3 regions of the Saccharopolyspora hordei genome follow, and region 1 is predicted to be linked to each of the others. Evidence: riboswitches for the same ligand, from Rfam matches in the RefSeq annotation. Region 1 holds a riboswitch; each other region holds the start of a gene.

What was found. Region 1 has a riboswitch for cobalamin ahead of cobN (cobaltochelatase subunit CobN). Riboswitches for the same ligand answer to the same signal wherever they lie in the genome.
Region 2: linked by a shared signal. The riboswitch ahead of HNR68_RS14025 (ABC transporter substrate-binding protein) and the one ahead of cobN (cobaltochelatase subunit CobN) in region 1 are both predicted to bind cobalamin.
Region 3: linked by a shared signal. The riboswitch ahead of metE (5-methyltetrahydropteroyltriglutamate--homocysteine S-methyltransferase) and the one ahead of cobN (cobaltochelatase subunit CobN) in region 1 are both predicted to bind cobalamin.

Annotation. Positions count from the first base shown of each region.
Region 1 is NZ_JACCFJ010000001.1:1,996,152-2,001,792, reverse strand. Features, by position in the region: gene HNR68_RS09420 (precorrin-8X methylmutase) at 1-345, opposite strand, end outside; gene HNR68_RS09415 (precorrin-3B synthase) at 378-1,595, opposite strand; cobalamin riboswitch at 1,726-1,847, shown strand; gene cobN (cobaltochelatase subunit CobN) at 1,961-5,572, shown strand.
Region 2 is NZ_JACCFJ010000001.1:3,007,442-3,013,082, forward strand. Features, by position in the region: gene HNR68_RS14010 (ABC transporter ATP-binding protein) at 1-366, opposite strand, end outside; gene HNR68_RS14015 (ABC transporter permease subunit) at 363-1,145, opposite strand; gene HNR68_RS14020 (ABC transporter permease) at 1,142-2,089, opposite strand; gene HNR68_RS14025 (ABC transporter substrate-binding protein) at 2,089-3,609, opposite strand; cobalamin riboswitch at 3,965-4,136, opposite strand; gene lexA (transcriptional repressor LexA) at 4,247-4,900, shown strand; gene HNR68_RS14035 (enolase C-terminal domain-like protein) at 4,916-5,641, opposite strand, start outside.
Region 3 is NZ_JACCFJ010000001.1:5,777,615-5,783,255, reverse strand. Features, by position in the region: gene HNR68_RS26425 (DUF5753 domain-containing protein) at 1-457, opposite strand, end outside; gene HNR68_RS26420 (hypothetical protein) at 698-883, shown strand; cobalamin riboswitch at 1,205-1,421, shown strand; gene metE (5-methyltetrahydropteroyltriglutamate--homocysteine S-methyltransferase) at 1,543-3,828, shown strand; gene HNR68_RS26410 (alpha/beta hydrolase) at 3,955-4,851, shown strand; partial or broken gene HNR68_RS27755 (HTH domain-containing protein) at 4,862-5,026, shown strand; gene HNR68_RS26405 (helix-turn-helix transcriptional regulator) at 5,064-5,576, shown strand.

The DNA of each region.
Region 1 (5,641 bases):
GCTGCGGGTGGTGCCCAGCTCGGCGGCCAGCGCCGGGACGCGCTCGTCGGACAGCGTGCAGACCACCGGGTTGTCCGCGGGCAGGCGGCGCCGGGTCACGCCCGCGGCGACCATCGCCGCGTCGCACAGGATCGGCGCGCCGCGGCGCAGCGCCTCGCGCGCCGCGGTCACCACGCCCGGGGAGAACGCGAGGTCGTCGACCAGGTCGACCATGCCGCAGGCGTGGATCATCCGCACCGCCACCCCGGCGACCTCCGGGGGCAGGCCGTCCAAGCGGGCTTCCGCGCGGATCGTGGCGAAGGAGCGGCGGTAGATCTCCGCCCCGTCGCGGACGTACTCGGGCACCCCGCGGTAGCGGGTGGCCGGGCTGTTGTCGTTCACACTTTCCTCCGTGCCGCGTCGAGCGCGGCGGACACCTGGTCGACGTCGGCTGCGCAGGTCCACGTCGCTCCGTCGAGACCGACCTGGTAGCCGACGCCGGTGGCCAGCACTTCCACGACGCGTCCCGGTGGGCGGCCGCAGCGCCGCTCGCACCCCGACCAGTGCACCGGCAGCGCACCGGCCCGCACCGCGCGTCGGGCGTCTTCGCGGACGTCGGCCCGCGACTTCGCGCACCCGGGCCGACCGGCGCACGTGGTGACCCCGACCCCGTCCGCGGCGGGGTCCACGAGCAGTCCGCGTGCGCCGAGGTCCGAGAGCCACCGCTCGGCCTCGTCCGGCCGCAGCGCGGGCAGGACGAGGGTCCGCCAGGGCGTCAAGCGCAGTTCGCCGGCGGCCTCGGACGCGGCGGTGATGATATCCACCTGGTCCGGCGTGAGGCGGCCCAGTGGGGCGCCCGCCACCGCGGAGACCGTGCCGTCGGGCCGGACCACGCGCCCCACCTGCGCGTGCGTGGCCGTCGGCGGCGCCGGATCGGCGGGGGTCAGGCCCGTGCCCAGCCGTGCGGCGACCCGCTGGGCGCCACCGTCCAGTTCGGCCAGCCGCCACGCCGAGGAGCCCTGAGCCGCCCGCTCGTCCAGGAACGCCTGCGCCGCGGCGACCGCGGTCGCGGCGGCCTGCTGCGGGGTCGTCCGCAGCCCGGTCTCCGCCCCGGCGAGCAGCAGCGCCACGGTGTCCGCGCTCCGCGCGCGCACGCCGACGTCGGCGCCGAGCGGGCTGACGTCCCCGCTGCCGTCGTCGACCGTGAACAGGAACCGTCCGGGCAGGCCGGCCAGGGCGGGGGTGGCGCAGAGGGCGGCGTCGAGGTCGGCGGCCACCGCGCGCACGTCGACGAGCTCGCGGCCGTCCGCGGACGGCGAGCCGACGACGTTGCGCACCCGCTCGTGCGTGGCCGAGGGCAGCAAGCCCGCGGCACGCAGGCGCGCGGCGAGCTCCTGCTCCGCCCCGGCCGGGAGGCCGCGGACTTGGAGGTTCGCCCGCGAGGTCAGTTCCAGGCCGCCGTCACCCAGCGCCGCGACCTCGGCGATCGCGCGGACCTGCGGCGGGGTGAGCGCGCCGCCCGGGACGCGGATGCGGGCCAACCCGCCGTCGGCGGCCTCGTGCACCCGCAGCGCGCCGGGGCACCGGTCCCGCTCTGGTCTGGCTCGTGGCAACACCCGGCTGATCCTACGGACCCCGGTAGTTGCGGACGCAAACTCGGAGCCGGTGCGACGCGCATCATGCCCGCGCGGCTTGACGTAAGATCGCCCTGCCACGGAGAGTGGTCACAACACGCGGCGACGAGCGGAGGAAGCCGGTGCGAATCCGGCGCGGTCCCGCCACTGTCACCGGGGAGCGGACTCCACCACGCCACTGTCCTCATCGGACGGGAAGGCGGAGCGAGCGCTGATCCGGGAGCCAGGAGACTCCGGTCGCCGTGACCTGCCGACCGGGGCGAGGACCCCGAGAGAGGTGCTGTCATGCGCTGCGCGCTCGCGCCCTGGTTCGACGACGCTGCCCGCCGAGCCGAGGAGCGAACCGCATGATCCTGCTTCTGTCCACTTCGGACACCGACCTGCTCAGCGCGCGAGCCGCGGACGCCGACTACCGGCTCGGCAACCCCGCCCGGCTCGGCGTGGACGACCTGCCCCCGCTGCTGGAGGGCGTCGACCTCGTCGTGGTGCGGCTGCTCGGCGGCCGCCGGGCCTGGGAAGAGGGGCTGGACGCGCTGCTGGCCGGGCCGCGCCCGGTGGTCGTGCTCGGCGGTGAGCAGGCCCCGGACGCCGAGCTGATGGAGTGTTCCACGGTCCCGGCCGGGGTGTGCGCCGAAGCGCACCGCTACCTGGCGCACGGCGGCCCGGAGAACCTGGCGCAGCTGCACCGGTTCCTCTCCGACACGGTCCTGCTCACCGGGCACGGCTTCGAGCCGCCGGTGGAGACCCCGACCTGGGGCGTGCTGGAGCGCACCCCGCGGCGCACCGACGGCCCGACCGTCGCGGTGCTCTACTACCGCGCGCACCACGTGGCGGGCAACACCGCGTTCGCGCACGCGCTGTGCGACGCCATCGAGGACGCCGGCGGGCGGCCGCTACCGCTGTTCTGCGCCTCGCTGCGCACCCCCGACCCGGGGCTGCTGGAGCGGCTGCGCGAGGCCGACGCGCTGGTGGTCACCGTGCTGGCCGCGGGCGGCACCAAGCCCGCCACCGCCTCGGCCGGTGGCGACGACGAAGCCTGGGACGTCGGCGCGCTCGCCGAACTGGACGTCCCGATCCTGCAGGGGCTGTGCCTGACCAGCACCCGCGCCGCCTGGGAGGACAACGACGAGGGCCTGTCCCCGCTGGACATGGCCACGCAGGTGGCCGTGCCCGAGTTCGACGGCCGGCTCATCACCGTGCCGTTCTCGTTCAAGGAGAACGACTCCGAGGGCCTGCCGGTCTACGTCGCCGACCCGGAGCGGACCGCCCGGGTGGCCGGCACCGCCGTCCGGCACGCCCGCTTGCGGCACGTGCCGCCGCAGGACAAGCGCGTGGCGCTGGTGCTCTCGGCCTACCCGACCAAGCACTCCCGGATCGGCAACGCGGTCGGCCTGGACACCCCGGTCAGCGCGGTGCGGCTGCTGCGGGCGCTGCGCGAGCAGGGCTACGACGTCGGCCCGGTGGACGGCCCGGACGCGCTGCCCGGGGTCGCCGAGCAGGACGGCGACGCGCTGGTCCACGCGCTGATCGCCGCCGGCGGGCAGGACCGCGACTGGCTGACCGAGGAGCAGCTGAGCGGCAACCCGGTGCGCATCCCGGCCCGCCGCTACGCGGAGTGGTTCGCGACGCTGCCCGAGGACCTGCGCGCCGGCGTCGAGGAGCACTGGGGGCCGCCGCCCGGCGAGCTGTTCGTGGACCGCTCCCAGGACCCGGACGGCGAGATCGTGCTCGCCGCCCTGCGCGCGGGCAACGTCGTGCTCCTGGTGCAGCCGCCGCGCGGCTTCGGCGAGAACCCGATCGCGATCTACCACGACCCGGACCTGCCGCCGAGCCACCACTACCTGGCGGCCTACCGCTGGCTGGTCGACGAGTTCGGCGCGCACGCCATGGTGCACCTGGGCAAGCACGGCAACCTGGAGTGGCTGCCCGGCAAGACCGCCGGCCTGTCCGCCTCCTGCGCCCCGGACGCGGCGCTGGGCGACCTGCCGCTGATCTACCCGTTCCTGGTCAACGACCCCGGCGAGGGCACGCAGGCCAAGCGCCGGGTGCACGCCACCCTCGTCGACCACCTGGTGCCGCCGATGGCCCGCGCGGAGAGCTACGGCGACATCGCCCGGCTGGAACAGCTCCTCGACGAGCACGCCACCATCTCGGCGATGGACCCGGCGAAGCTGCCCGCCATCCGCAGCCAGATCTGGACGTTGATGCAGGCCGCCAAGCTCGACCACGACCTCGGGCTGGAGGAGCGGCCGCACGACGCGGAGTTCGACGACATGCTGCTGCACGTCGACGGCTGGCTGTGCGAGGTCAAGGACGCCCAGATCCGCGACGGGCTGCACGTCCTCGGCGAAGCCCCGACCGGCGACGCCCGCGTCAACCTGGTGCTCGCGATGCTGCGGGCCCGGCAGGTGTGGAGCGGGCAGAGCGCCGCGCTGCCGGGCCTGCGCGAGGCGCTCGGGCTCGCCGAGGACGGCAGCGCCGCCCGCGACCAGGTCGACGACGTCGAGTCCCGCGCGCACGGCCTGGTGCAGGGCATGGAGGACCGCGGCTGGGACGCCGGTGCGGCGGCCGAGGTGTGCCGCGAGGTCCTGGGCGAGCGCAACGACGCGGTCGTGCGGGTCCTGGAGTTCGCCGCCACCGAGATCGTGCCGCGGCTGGCGGCCACCACCGACGAGCTGAGCGCGACGCTGCACGCCCTCGAGGGCGGGTACGTGCCGGCCGGGCCGAGCGGGTCGCCGCTGCGCGGGCTGGTCAACGTGCTGCCCACCGGCCGCAACTTCTACTCCGTCGACCCCAAGGCCGTGCCCAGCCGGCTGGCGTGGGAGACCGGGTGGGCCATCGCGGAGTCGCTGCTCGACCGCTACCGCGCCGACACCGGGGACTGGCCGCGCTCGGTCGGCCTGTCGGTGTGGGGCACCAGCGCGATGCGCACCGCCGGCGACGACATCGCCGAGGTGCTGGCGCTGCTCGGCGTCCGGCCGACCTGGGACGAGGCCTCGCGCCGCGTCAACGGGCTGGAGGTCGTCCCGCTCGAGGAGCTGGGCCGCCCCCGCATCGACGTCACGGTGCGCATCAGCGGCTTCTTCCGGGACGCCTTCCCGCACGTGGTGGCGCTGCTCGACGACGCGGTGCGCATGGTCGCGGCGCTCGACGAGCCGGACGAGCAGAACTTCGTGCGCGCGCACGCGCAGGCCGACCTCGCCGAGCACGGGGACGAACGCCGCGCCACCACGCGGATCTTCGGCTCCAAGCCCGGCGCGTACGGTGCGGGGATCCTGCCGCTGATCGACAGCCGGAACTGGCGCGACGACGCCGACCTGGCCGAGGTGTACGCGGTGTGGGGCGGGTTCGCCTACGGCCGCGACCTGGACGGCGTACCGGCCCGCGCCGACATGGAGAGCGCCTACGAGCGGATCTCGGTGGCGGCGAAGAACACCGACACCCGCGAGCACGACATCGCCGACTCCGACGACTACTTCCAGTACCACGGCGGCATGATCGCCACGGTCCGCGCGCTGACCGGCAAGGCACCGGCGGCCTACATCGGCGACAGCACCCGCCCCGACTCGATCCGCACCCGGTCGCTGACCGAGGAGACCTCGCGGGTGTTCCGGGCCCGGGTGGTGAACCCGCGGTGGCTGGCGGCGATGCGTCGGCACGGCTACAAGGGCGCTTTCGAGCTCGCGGCCACAGTGGACTACCTGTTCGGCTACGACGCCACGACCGGTGTGGTGGCCGACTGGATGTACGAGAAGCTGGCCGAGACCTACGTGCTGGACGAGGAGAACCAGCGGTTCCTCACCGAGTCCAACCCGTGGGCGCTGCACGGCATCACCGAGCGCCTGCTGGAGGCGGCCAACCGCGGGATGTGGCAGGAGCCGGACCCGGACACCCTCCAGGCCCTCCACGAGGTCTACCTCCAGACCGAGGGCGACCTCGAGGACGGCCCCCAACGCTGACCCTCGACGGGGTGAGGCGCGCCCCTCGCCGTTCCGGTGCCGCTCCCCTCCGCGGGGTCCGGGGCCGGG
Region 2 (5,641 bases), 1.0 Mb from region 1:
CGCCTCCGGGACCGCCTCGGCGTCGCGCGCCAGCTCGGCCAGCACCCGGCCGACCTTGCGGAGCGGGTTGAGCGCGGCGGCGGGGTGCTGCGGCAGGTAGCCGATGGCGGTGGCCCGGGCCGCTCGGCGCTCGGCGGTGGGCAGGCCCACCAGGTCGGTGCCGCACAGCTCGACGGTCCCGGCCAGCCGCACCCCGCGCCGAGTCTCGCCCTGCAGCGCCAGGCCCAGCGTCGTCTTGCCGCTGCCGGACTCGCCGATGACCGCGGTGACCTCACCCGGCCGCAGCTCCAGGTCGACGCCGGTCAGCAGGTCACGCGTCCCGGCCCGGGCCCGCAGCCCGCGTGCGCGCAGCACCGGCTCGCTCATCGCTCCTCCCGGCGTGCCAGCACGTGGTTGACCAGCAGGTTGATGCCCGTGCACAGCGACACGAGCAGGCCCGCCGGGACCAGGACCGCCAGCGGCTGCAGGAACAGCGCGTCAGAGTTGCGCTCCACCAGCACCGCCCAGTCGCTGGCCGAGGGGGCCAGCCCGAGCCCGAGGAAGTTCGCCGAGGCCAGCAGGTACAGCACCAGGCTGAGCCGGGTCCCGGCGTCGACGAGGACCGGGCCCAGCACGCACCGCCCGACGTAGCCGAGGTGGATCCGCCACCACGGTTCGCCCTGCATCGCCATCGCCTCCACCGCCGCGCGGCAGCCGGGCGCCAGCGCGGCGCTGCGGACGAGGCGCACCACGGCCGGCAGCTGGAGCAGCGCGATGGCCAGCGCCAGCGGCGCCGCGCCCCGCCACCCGGCGGCGGCCAGCACCATGAGCACCAGCAGCCCGGGGAGCGCGAGCAGGAAGTCCAGCACCCGCAGCAGGGGCGTGTCGACGCCGCGGCTGGTGACCAGCAGCGCCAGCGGCACCCCGACCAGGTAGGACAGCAGCAGCGACGCCCCGGTCAGCGCGACCAGCGAGCTGCCGCCGCTGAGCGCGAGCGCAAGCACGTCGCGCCCCAGCACGTCGGTGCCGAGCGGGAACTGCGCGTCAGGTGGCCGCAGCGGCCCCGCCGCGGAGTCCACCGAGCCCGCCAGCAGCGGCCCGACCACCGCGGTCAGCCCGGGCACGCCGAGCAGCACCGCACCGACGACCGCCGTCACCGACCTCATGCGACCACCTCGCGCTGCGGGACGAGCCGGTGCGACACGACGTCGGCGACGAGGTTCACCGCGATCGTGGTGGCGGCGAACACGAGGGCGTAGCCCTGCACCGCGGGCAGGTCGCGGGCCATCACCGCGTCGACGAACCCGGAACCGGTGCCGGGCAGGGCGAACACCGCCTCCACGACCACGACCCCGCCGAGCAGCCCGTCCACCGCGCGGGCCAGCTGCTGCACCGCCGGGGCCAGCCCGTTGGGCAGCACGTGCCGGAACAGCACCGCGCGCTCGGGCAGGCCGTGCATCCGGACGTGCGTGGCGAAGTCGGCGCCGTCGGCCTCGGCCACGCCGACGCGGACCTGGCGTGCCAGCGCGCACAGCTGCCTGCACACCAGCACGCCGACCGGCAGCACGAGCACCGCGGGCTGCGCCAGCAGCTCCCAGCCGGAGGCGCCGGCCGCGGTGGCCGGCAGCCAGCCGAGCTGCAGCGAGAACAGCGCGACGAGCAGCAGGGCGAGGGCGAACTCGGGAACCGAGTCGAGCACCACGACCGCGCCGGTGAGCACCACGTCCAGCCGGGAACCGCGGCGCCGCCCCGTCACGACGCCGACCGCCACCGCGAGCGGGACCACCACCGCGAGCGCGAGCAGCGCCAGCACCGCCGTGGTGGCGAGCCCCCGGCCGATCTCCTCGGCCACCGGCACCCCGGTCAGCAGCGAGCGTCCCAGGTCGCCGTGCACCGCGCCGCCCAGCCATTCCAGGAACCGCTCCCACACCGGCCGGTCCAGCTGCAACTGCGCGCGCAGCACCGCCACCTGCTCCTCGGTCGCGTGCTCACCGAGCACGACCACCGCGGTGTCGCCCGGCAGCAGCGAGGTGAGCGCGAAGACGGCGACCGCCACCGCGACCAGTTGCAGCGCGGCGACCACCAGCCGCCGCAGCACCAGCACCGCCATCAGCCCAGCGCGGCCCGCTCGAACCGCGCCCAGTCCAGCGAGTTGGGTGGGGCCGCCCGCAGCCCGGACACCGAGCGCGACACCGCCACGTTCCAGTCGCTGAAGCCCCACACCAGCAGCCCGCTCTCGTCCCGCGCCAGGCGCTGGGCGTTCCCTAGCAGCCGGGCACGCTCGGCAGCGTCCACTGTGCTCAGCGCCCGGTGGAACAGCGCGTCGAACTCCGGCGACCGGTAGCCGGTGTAGTTGGCAGTGCCCGCACCGCTGCGCACCCGTTCCGCCAGGAACGTCGTGACGGGCAGCGACGCGGTCCGGGTGAGGGCGGCGACGCCGTGGGTGCGGATGTCGGAGAAGTACGTCTCCGCCGGGCCGATCCGCGGGGCGACCCGCAGCCCGATCTCGGACAGCTGCTGGGCGATGAGCGTCGCCGCCGATTCGAAGCAGGGGTCGACAGAGCTGGTGAGCAGGTCGACCGCGAGCCCTTCGGCCCCGGCCTCGCGCACCAGCGCCCGGGCGCGGTCGACGTCGCGCTCGCGCTGCGGGAGGTCCGGCGGGTAGTGCTCCAGGCCCTTGCCGAACAGGTCGTTGCCGACCTGCCCGTGCCCGTTCAGCGCGACCGCGACCAGCGCGTCGCGGTCCACACCGGACAGCGCGGCCCGCACCAGGCGCGGGTCGTGGAACGGGGGCCGGTCGACCTTGAGCGCCACGGCCTGCATGGTGCCGTGCGGCGCGGCGAGCAGCTCGGCCCGGCTGTCGCCCTGCACCAGCGCCGCGGAGTGCGCGCTGATGTCGTGCACGTAGTGCACCTGGCCGGACAGCAGCGCGGCGACGCGCGCGCTCTCGTCGTTGATCGGCACGAACTCCAGCTCGTCCAGCGTCGGCCTCCCGGCCCAGTGCCCGTCGAACCGGGTGAAGACGGCGGGCCGACCCGGCTGGAAGGAGACGAACCGGAACGGCCCGGAGCCGACCGGGGCGGTGAACTCGGTGGTGCCGGCCGGGACGATCTCGGTGGCCGGGGCGCCCCACGCCGAGGGGAACTCGAAGTTCGGGGCGCGCAGCACGAGTTCAAGCTCGGTGGCCGAGCGGGCCCGGCTGGCCGCGAAGTCCACGTCGAGGAACTGCTTGCGCGCCGGTGATGCCGTGGCGGGGTCGGCGATGCGGCGGTAGCTGTAGAGCACGTCCTCGGCGGTGACCGGGCGGCCGTCGTGGAAGCGGGCCTCGCGCAGGCGGATCGACCACCGCGTCCCGGTGGCGTCCGGCTCCCACCACTCGGCCAGCCGCGGCACGACGCTCATGTCGTCGGCGTAGCCGACCAGCGTGTCGAACAGCGCCTTCGCCCGGGCCTGGTCGACGAACAGCGAGCTGGTGTGCGGGTCGAGCGACTCCTCCCCGCCGCCGATCGGGAACGCCGCGCGCAACCGCCCGTCCGGTCCGCTCGCGGCACCACCGCAGGCGGTGAGCGAGGCGGCCGTGAGCGTGCCCAGGGCGCCCTTGAGCAGCGTGCGCCGGGTGACGGTGGTCATCGCTCCCCCTCCTCGGGCCGCACCTGGTCCGGGTCGGCGGCGCGGCGGTCGCGCGTGGTCAGGACACGGTGGACGGTCGTTCCCCGGCCGCGCCGCACGGCTGGGCGCAGCGGGGGCGGGGTGGGCTGGACGAGAGGCACAGGAGTTCTCCACGGATGGCGAGCGGGTCCGAGCGCACTGGGGCCTCGGCCGGGCACGGGCGCGGTCCGTCCGCAGTGGACGACCCACGGCGGGGAAGGCGTGCTGGTGCTACGTGGTGGGCAGCGTGGGGTGGTGCCAGCTGTGCCGGACGGCGAGATCGTGAGCAGCGCGCCGCTGCATGTTCCGCGTACCTCCTCCGGGGCTCCGCGACCCCGTGCGAATCGGCACGACGGCGTCAGTCTCCTGACTCGTGGATCGTCGCTGCGCGCCTGCCTTCCCACCGCGGCAGCGGCAGTGGCGCACGTGGCGGCAGCTCCCCACTCACAGTGGCGGGACCGTGCCGGATTCGCACCGGCTTCCTGCGCACCGTCGCATGAACTCCAGCGGCGACGGTGGCACCGGCGGGGACGGGTGTCAAGGGCGGTGGACGGAGATCACGCGCACCCCTGCCGGGCCAGTGCGCCGGGCGGCGGTGCCGACCTCTACCATCCGGAGGGTGGCCGCCTACGACTTCGACGCCTTCGAGCACCTGGACCCCTCGTCCCTGCCGCTGCGCCAGCAGCGGATCCTGGCCGCCATCCAGGACTTCGTGACCAGGCACGGGTACTCGCCGAGCACCCGGCAGATCGGCGACGCGGTGGGCCTGCGCTCGACCTCGTCGGTGTCGAAGCACCTGAACGCGTTGGAGGAGAAGGGGTTCCTGCGCCGCAGCCCGTCGGTGTCCCGCCCCATCGACGTGCGCGCGTTCCTCCAGCCGTCGGCGGTCCGCGAGGGCGACTCGGTGCCGGTGCCCGTGGTCGGCGACATCGCCGCCGGCACCCCGATCACCGCGGACGAGCACCTCGACGAGGTGATCGACCTGCCCCGCGAGCTCACCGGCCGGGGCACCGTGTTCGGGCTGCGGGTGCGCGGTGACTCGATGGTCGACGCGGCCATCTGCGACGGCGACATCGTGGTGGTGCGCCAGCAGCAGGAGGCCCACTCGGGGCAGATCGTCGCCGCGATGATCGACGACGAGGCGACGGTGAAGGTCTACCGCCGCCGCGGCGGTCACGTCCTGCTCGAACCCCGCAACCCGGCCTACGAGGTCATCGACGGTGACGACGCGGTCGTCCTCGGGGTGGTCGTCTCGGTCCTCCGCAGCGTCTGAGGTCCCGTCGGCGCGCTAGTCGCGGTCCAGCGCCGGGCGCTTGGGGTCGAAGGTCCAGCCCGGGACGAGGTGCTGCATCGCCGCCGCGTCGTCGCGGGACCCGAGGCCGTGCTCCAGGTGGAGCTGGTGGGCCGCTTCGACGCGGTCGAGGTCCAGCTCGACGCCCAGGCCGGGGCGGTCGGGCACCTCGATGCGCCCGTCGGTGATGCGCAGCGGCTCCCGGGCGATGCGCTGGCCGTCCTGCCAGATCCAGTGCGTGTCGATCGCGGTGATCTCGCCGGGCGCGGCCGCGGCGACGTGGGTGAACATCGCCAGCGACACGTCGAAGTGGTTGTTGGAGTGCGAACCCCAGGTCAGGCCCCAGTCGTGGCAGAGCTGCGCCACCCGCACCGACCCGCTCATCGTCCAGAAGTGCGGGTCGGCCAGCGGGATGTCCACCGCGTCGGCGCGCACCGCGTGGTGCAGCTGCCGCCAGTCCGTGGCGACCATGTTGGTGGCGGTGCGCAGCCCCGTCGCGCGGCGGAACTCCGCCATCGTCTCGCGACCCGAGCAGCCGGCCTCGGCGCCGCACGGGTCTTCGGCGTAGGCGAGGACGTCGCGCAGCGCGCGGCCGAGGTCGATCGCGGTGGCCAGCGGCCACGCGCCGTTGGGGTCGAGGGTGATCCGCGCGTCGGGGAACCGCCGCGCCAGCGCGGTGACCGCCTCGGCCTCGACCGGCCCCGGCAGCACCCCGCCCTTGAG
Region 3 (5,641 bases), 3.8 Mb from region 1:
GCTTCGCTGGCCCCCTGACTTCGAGCAGGAAGCGGAGCTGCTCGCGCATGACCTCCGGCCCGCCGACCATGCGCCGGATCGCGCCCTCGCTCACGACTGCCAGCAGGCGAGTTTGACCACCGTGCAGGAGCCTCGTTTGCCGCTCCGCTCGGACCTTCACTTGGCGGTCGCGTTCTTCGCCGGAGAGTTCAGGGTTCAGCGCCTCGATGATCGCGGTTGTGTAGGACTCCGTTTGGAGCAGACCTGGGATGAGCTCCGTTTCGAAGGTTCGGATCTCCACTGCGGCTGATTCCAGACCGACGTAACGCCGGAACCATCGCGGCACTGCACCGCGGCAGGCCTGCCACCAGCCACGCTGATTTGCGCCCTTCGCAAGGGTTTTGATCTCGTCGATGTCCTCCTGCGACGCCTCGTAGAACCGCAGCAAGGCGTCGAGCTCGGCCCGTTTGGTCGGCACGTCCCCGAGCTCGATCTTTCTGATCTTCGACTTTGCGGGGGGGCGTGGCAGGTGCAGCGGCTTGCGCCGGAGTCGGAGTGGATCCGCGAGGACACCTGCATGGACTGCTGGCGGCGGATCAGCGCCCGGTGGTCGTGAGTGCAAAGACCGGCTGGAGCCGGTTTACGCACTCACGACACCTGACCTGCACAAGCACGACCTTCAGCGAACAAGGGGTGACCAGGGATGTTCTGGCTTCAGGTGAGCACGCTGGTGCTTGTCAACGTGCTGATCGCGAGCATGCTGCTGATCCCCCCGCTGCGGGCGCAGCACGGCGGTGCTGGTGATGGGGCGCTGAACGTCTGGCAGCTGATCGAGGAGGTCGAGACCGAGCGACAACGCGAAGCCGCCTCCACCGGCCGTCACCGCCTCCGGTCGGACCCCTGAACTGGTCCGGTGCCCGATTGCCCCCGACCTCGCGGGCACCGGACCTCCCCGGTGGGCCGGGCGTCGCCCCTCCCCGCGCCCGGCCCACCACCCCACGCTGGGTACGAATTGCGCGATGTGGCGCTGGAGGCGCTGGGTGAGAACGGGCGGACGAACTCAGCGGCACCGTCGAAGAACGCAATTGGCCTCTCGATTTCCCCGCTGTACGTGATCTCGGCCGTTCGGGTGTGGGGCGGATCTCAGCGCGGCGTAGATCGACTTCACCGGCCGTGGCCGGGGGCCGGACGTCGGACGGGCCTTGCCAACGGGGTCCTGGTCGATAGCCTTGGCCGTGCTGGTGGTTCGTCCGCCCCCTGCGGGGGGTGGGCGAGGCAAGAGGGAACCCGGTGCGAATCCGGGACTGCCCCGCAGCGGTGAGCGGGAACGACCGCCGTCATCGAGCACTGGGCCGGAGGGCCTGGGAAGCGACGGCCAGTAGGAGCCTCCGAGCAGGAGAACGCCCGCGAGTCCGAAGACCTGCCACCGGTGCGCCCGCCGACCGGTGGGCGCGGTCCGAGGTCTCGCGGGAGGACCTGGCCGACGAGCGGCTGCTGCCTGCCCGCTGGCCCGCGCCCGCACGACCTCGGCACACCTGATGTCGAGCTCGCGAGGTGAGGGACTTGACCGGCAAGATCGGATCGACCGCGCTCGGATATCCCCGGATCGGGCCGAAGCGGGAGCTGAAGCGCGCGCTGGAGAGCTACTGGGCCGACCGCTCCACCGAAGCGGAACTGCGCGAAACCGCCCGGGAGTTGCGCATCGACACCTGGCGGCAGCTGCGCGACGCCGGGCTGGACTCGGTGCCCGGCAACACGTTCTCCTACTACGACCAGGTGCTCGACACCGCGGTCACCTTCGGCGCGGTGCCGCCGCGCTACGCCGAACTGGGGCTCGGGCCGCTGGACACCTACTTCGCGATGGCGCGCGGCGCTTCCGCGGTGCCGCCGCTGGAGATGACGAAGTGGTTCGACACCAACTACCACTACCTGGTGCCGGAGATCGGCCCGGACACGCGGTTCTCGCTGGCCGACCGCACGCCCGTCGAGCAGTACCGCGAGGCGCTGGAGGCCGGGGTGACCACGCGCCCGGTGCTGGTCGGTCCGCTGACCTTCCTGCTGCTGGCCAAACCGGCGCCGGGCGCGCCGGAACCCTTCCGCCCGTTGGACAAGCTGCCCGAACTGCTCGACGCCTACGCCGAGCTGCTGCGCGAGCTGCACCGCGCCGGGGCCGAGTGGGTGCAGCTCGACGAGCCCGCCTTCGCCGCGGACCGCACGCCTGAGCAGCTGCAGGCGCTCGGCGACGCCTACCGGCAGCTGGGCGGGTTGTCCGCGCGGCCGGAACTGCTGGTGGCGGGGTACTTCGGCGACTTCGGCGAGGCGCTGCGGGTGCTGGCGGCCACCCCGGTGGAGGCGATCGGCGCGGACCTGGTGACCGAGCCGTCCGCTGTGGATTCGCTGTCCGGGGTGCCGGGGCTGCGGGACAAGACGCTGGTGGCCGGGCTCGTGGACGGGCGCAACGTCTGGCGCACCGACCTGGACCGCGCGCTCACCACGGCGGCCACGCTGCTGGGGCTGGCCGGAGAGGTCGCCGTGAGCACCTCGTGCTCGCTGCTGCACGTGCCCTACGACGTCGAGACCGAGGACATCGACCCGCAGATCAAGTCCTGGCTGGCCTTCGCCGCGCAGAAGGTCCGCGAGGTCGTCGTGCTCGGGCGCGCGCTGAAGGACGGCCGGGACTCGGTGGCCGACGAGCTCGACGCTGCCCGCGCCGCCATCGCCGACCGGGCCGGGGCGGCGCGCGTGCGCAACAACCGCGTCCGCGCCCGGCTCGATTCGCTGCGACCCGAGCACTCGCAGCGCGGCGACTACCGGAAGCGGCGGGAGGCGCAGCAGAAGTCCCTGAAGCTGCCGCCGCTGCCCACCACGACGATCGGTTCGTTCCCGCAGACCAGCGACGTCCGCAAGGCGCGCGCGGCGTTCCGGGCCGGGCGCATCGACCGGGCCAGCTACCACCAGCGGATGCGCGACGAGATCCGGCGCGTGGTCGAGCTGCAGGAAGCGATCGGGCTCGACGTGCTGGTGCACGGCGAACCGGAGCGCAACGACATGGTGCAGTACTTCGCCGAGCACCTGGACGGGTTCATCAGCACCGCGAACGGCTGGGTGCAGTCCTACGGGTCCCGGTGCGTGCGGCCGCCGATCCTCTACGGCGACGTGTTCCGGCCCGCACCGATGACGGTGGAGTGGGCGACCTGCGCGCAGAAGCTCACCGCGAAGCCGGTCAAGGGCATGCTCACCGGGCCGGTCACCATCCTGGCCTGGTCGTTCGTCCGCGACGACCAGCCGCTGGCGGACACCGCCGCGCAGGTCGCGATGGCCATCCGCGACGAGGTGCAGGACCTCGAAGCGGCCGGTATCCGGGTGATCCAGGTCGACGAGCCCGCGCTGCGCGAACTCCTGCCGCTGCGCGCGGCCGAGCACGGGCCGTACCTGCGGTGGGCGGTGTCGGCGTTCCGCCTGGCCACCTCCGGGGTCGCCGACTCCACCCAGATCCACACCCACCTGTGCTACTCGGAGTTCGGCGACGTGATCGACGCGATCGTCGCGCTGGACGCCGACGTCACCAGCATCGAAGCCGCCCGCTCCCGGATGGAGGTGCTCGACGACCTCAACGCGGTCGGCTTCGCCCGGGGCGTGGGGCCGGGGGTGTACGACATCCACTCGCCGCGCGTGCCGGACGCGGCGGAGATGACCGACCTGCTCCGCGCGGCCCTGCGCTCGGTGCCCGCGGACCGCCTGTGGGTCAACCCGGACTGCGGTCTGAAGACCCGGGGCTACGCGGAGGTCGAACCGGCCCTGGAGAACCTGGTCAGCGCAGCGCGAGCGGCACGCCGCGACCTGCCCTGACCACGAGCGTTGCGGGCGGTGCGCACTCCCCACCACTCACCGCACCGCCCGCAACACCCTCCCGTGATCCAGTTCACCTGCGAAGGGTGACACGGGGGTGTCGCGCGCGAGTGCGACCGTCGGCGCATGACGATCACTGATGCGGACTGCCTCGCCGAGACCTCGGCGTTCAACGACCGGTTCGAGGCGTCTCGCGGCGAGGTGCCGAAGTCGCTGGAACTCCTGCGGCGCAACCGGGTCGGCGGTGACGCGCCGCCGGTGCGCCTGCCGCAGGGGCAGGACCGCGTCGTCGCGGGTGTGCCGGTCCGGGCGTTCGTGCCGGACCGCGTCGACGGCGTGTACCTGCACATCCACGGCGGCGGCTGGGTGTTCGGCACGGCGGACGGGCAGGACGAGAAGTTGTGGCAGCTGGCCGTCGAGGCGCGGTTGGCCGTGGTGAGCGTGGAATACCGCTTGGCGCCGGAGAATCCCTTCCCGGCCGGGCCCGACGACTGCGAAGCCGTCGCCCGGTGGCTGGTGGACCACGCCGCCACCGAGTTCGGTACCCGAAGACTGCTGATCGGCGGTGAATCGGCCGGGGCCCACCTGAGCGTCCTGACGCTGCTGCGCCTCCGCGACCGGCACGGCATCACCGGCGCGTACCAGGCGGCCCAGCTGACCTTCGGCCCGTACGACCTGTCGATGACACCGAGTCAGCGCTCGTTCGGTTCCCGGCCGCTGCTGAGCAACACCGACTCGCTGCGGCGCAGCTACGAGCTCTTCACACCGGGGATGGGGCCGGAAGCCCGCCGCGACCCGGAGATCTCGCCGCTGTTCGCCGACCTGACCGGGCTGCCGCCCGCCCGGATCGTGGTCGGCACCGAAGACCCGCTGCTGGACGACTCGCTCTTCCTCGCGGCGCGGTGGCCGGCGCCCGTGCAGCTCGGCGTCGTCGCAGGCGCGATGCACGGTTTCACCCTGTTCCCGTTGACCATCACCGAGCGGGAGAAGCAGCGCGAGCGGGACTTCCTGGCGGGCGCGTAGCGTCGAGCCCGTGAACCGGACTGATCGGCTCTACGCGCTGGTGGAGGAGTTGCGCGCGGCGGCCCCGCGACCGCTGACCGTGGCTTCCCTCGCGGCGCGGTTCGAGGTCAGCACCCGCACTGTGCAGCGCGATCTCCAGGCGTTGCTGGAGACGGGCCTCCCGGTGCGCACCACGTCCGGGCGTGGCGGGGGGCTGGTCGATCGATCCGGCGATGACGCTTCCGTCGATCCGCTTCACCGCCGACGAGGCCTCGGCGCTGGTCGCGGCGCTCGCGGTCGCCGACGCTCCCTACGCCGACGCGGCTCGCACAGCAGCTCAGAAGATCGCAGCCTCGATGACCGGCCCCGCGGCCGATGCGGCGCAGGGGCTCGCCGCGCGGATCGTCGCGCTGCCGGACCGGACCGCCGGATCGGTCCGGTCCGCAGTGGAACACGCCCTCACCACCGGCACGGTGCTGCTGCTGTCCTACGTAGACGAATCGGGGCGGAGGAGCGATCGCGCGGTGGAACCCGCCGGGCTGCTCACCGCTGGCGGCAGCTGGTACCTCATCGCCTGGTGCCGCGAGCGGCGAGCTGGCCGGGGCTTCCGGCTGGACCGGATCGCGACGGCGACGCCGACCGACGAGAAGTCGCCGCCCCACGACCTGGCCGACTTGCTGCTCGGCTCGGCCGCCGCAGGCGCGGTGCGCCCCACCGCGCTGGCCCCGCTGACGCCGCCGCGGTGAGCAGCGGGCGATTGCTCCGGCAAGGACCTGGTGGCTCGTCCGGCGAGGTTGAGCTGGGGAGACGT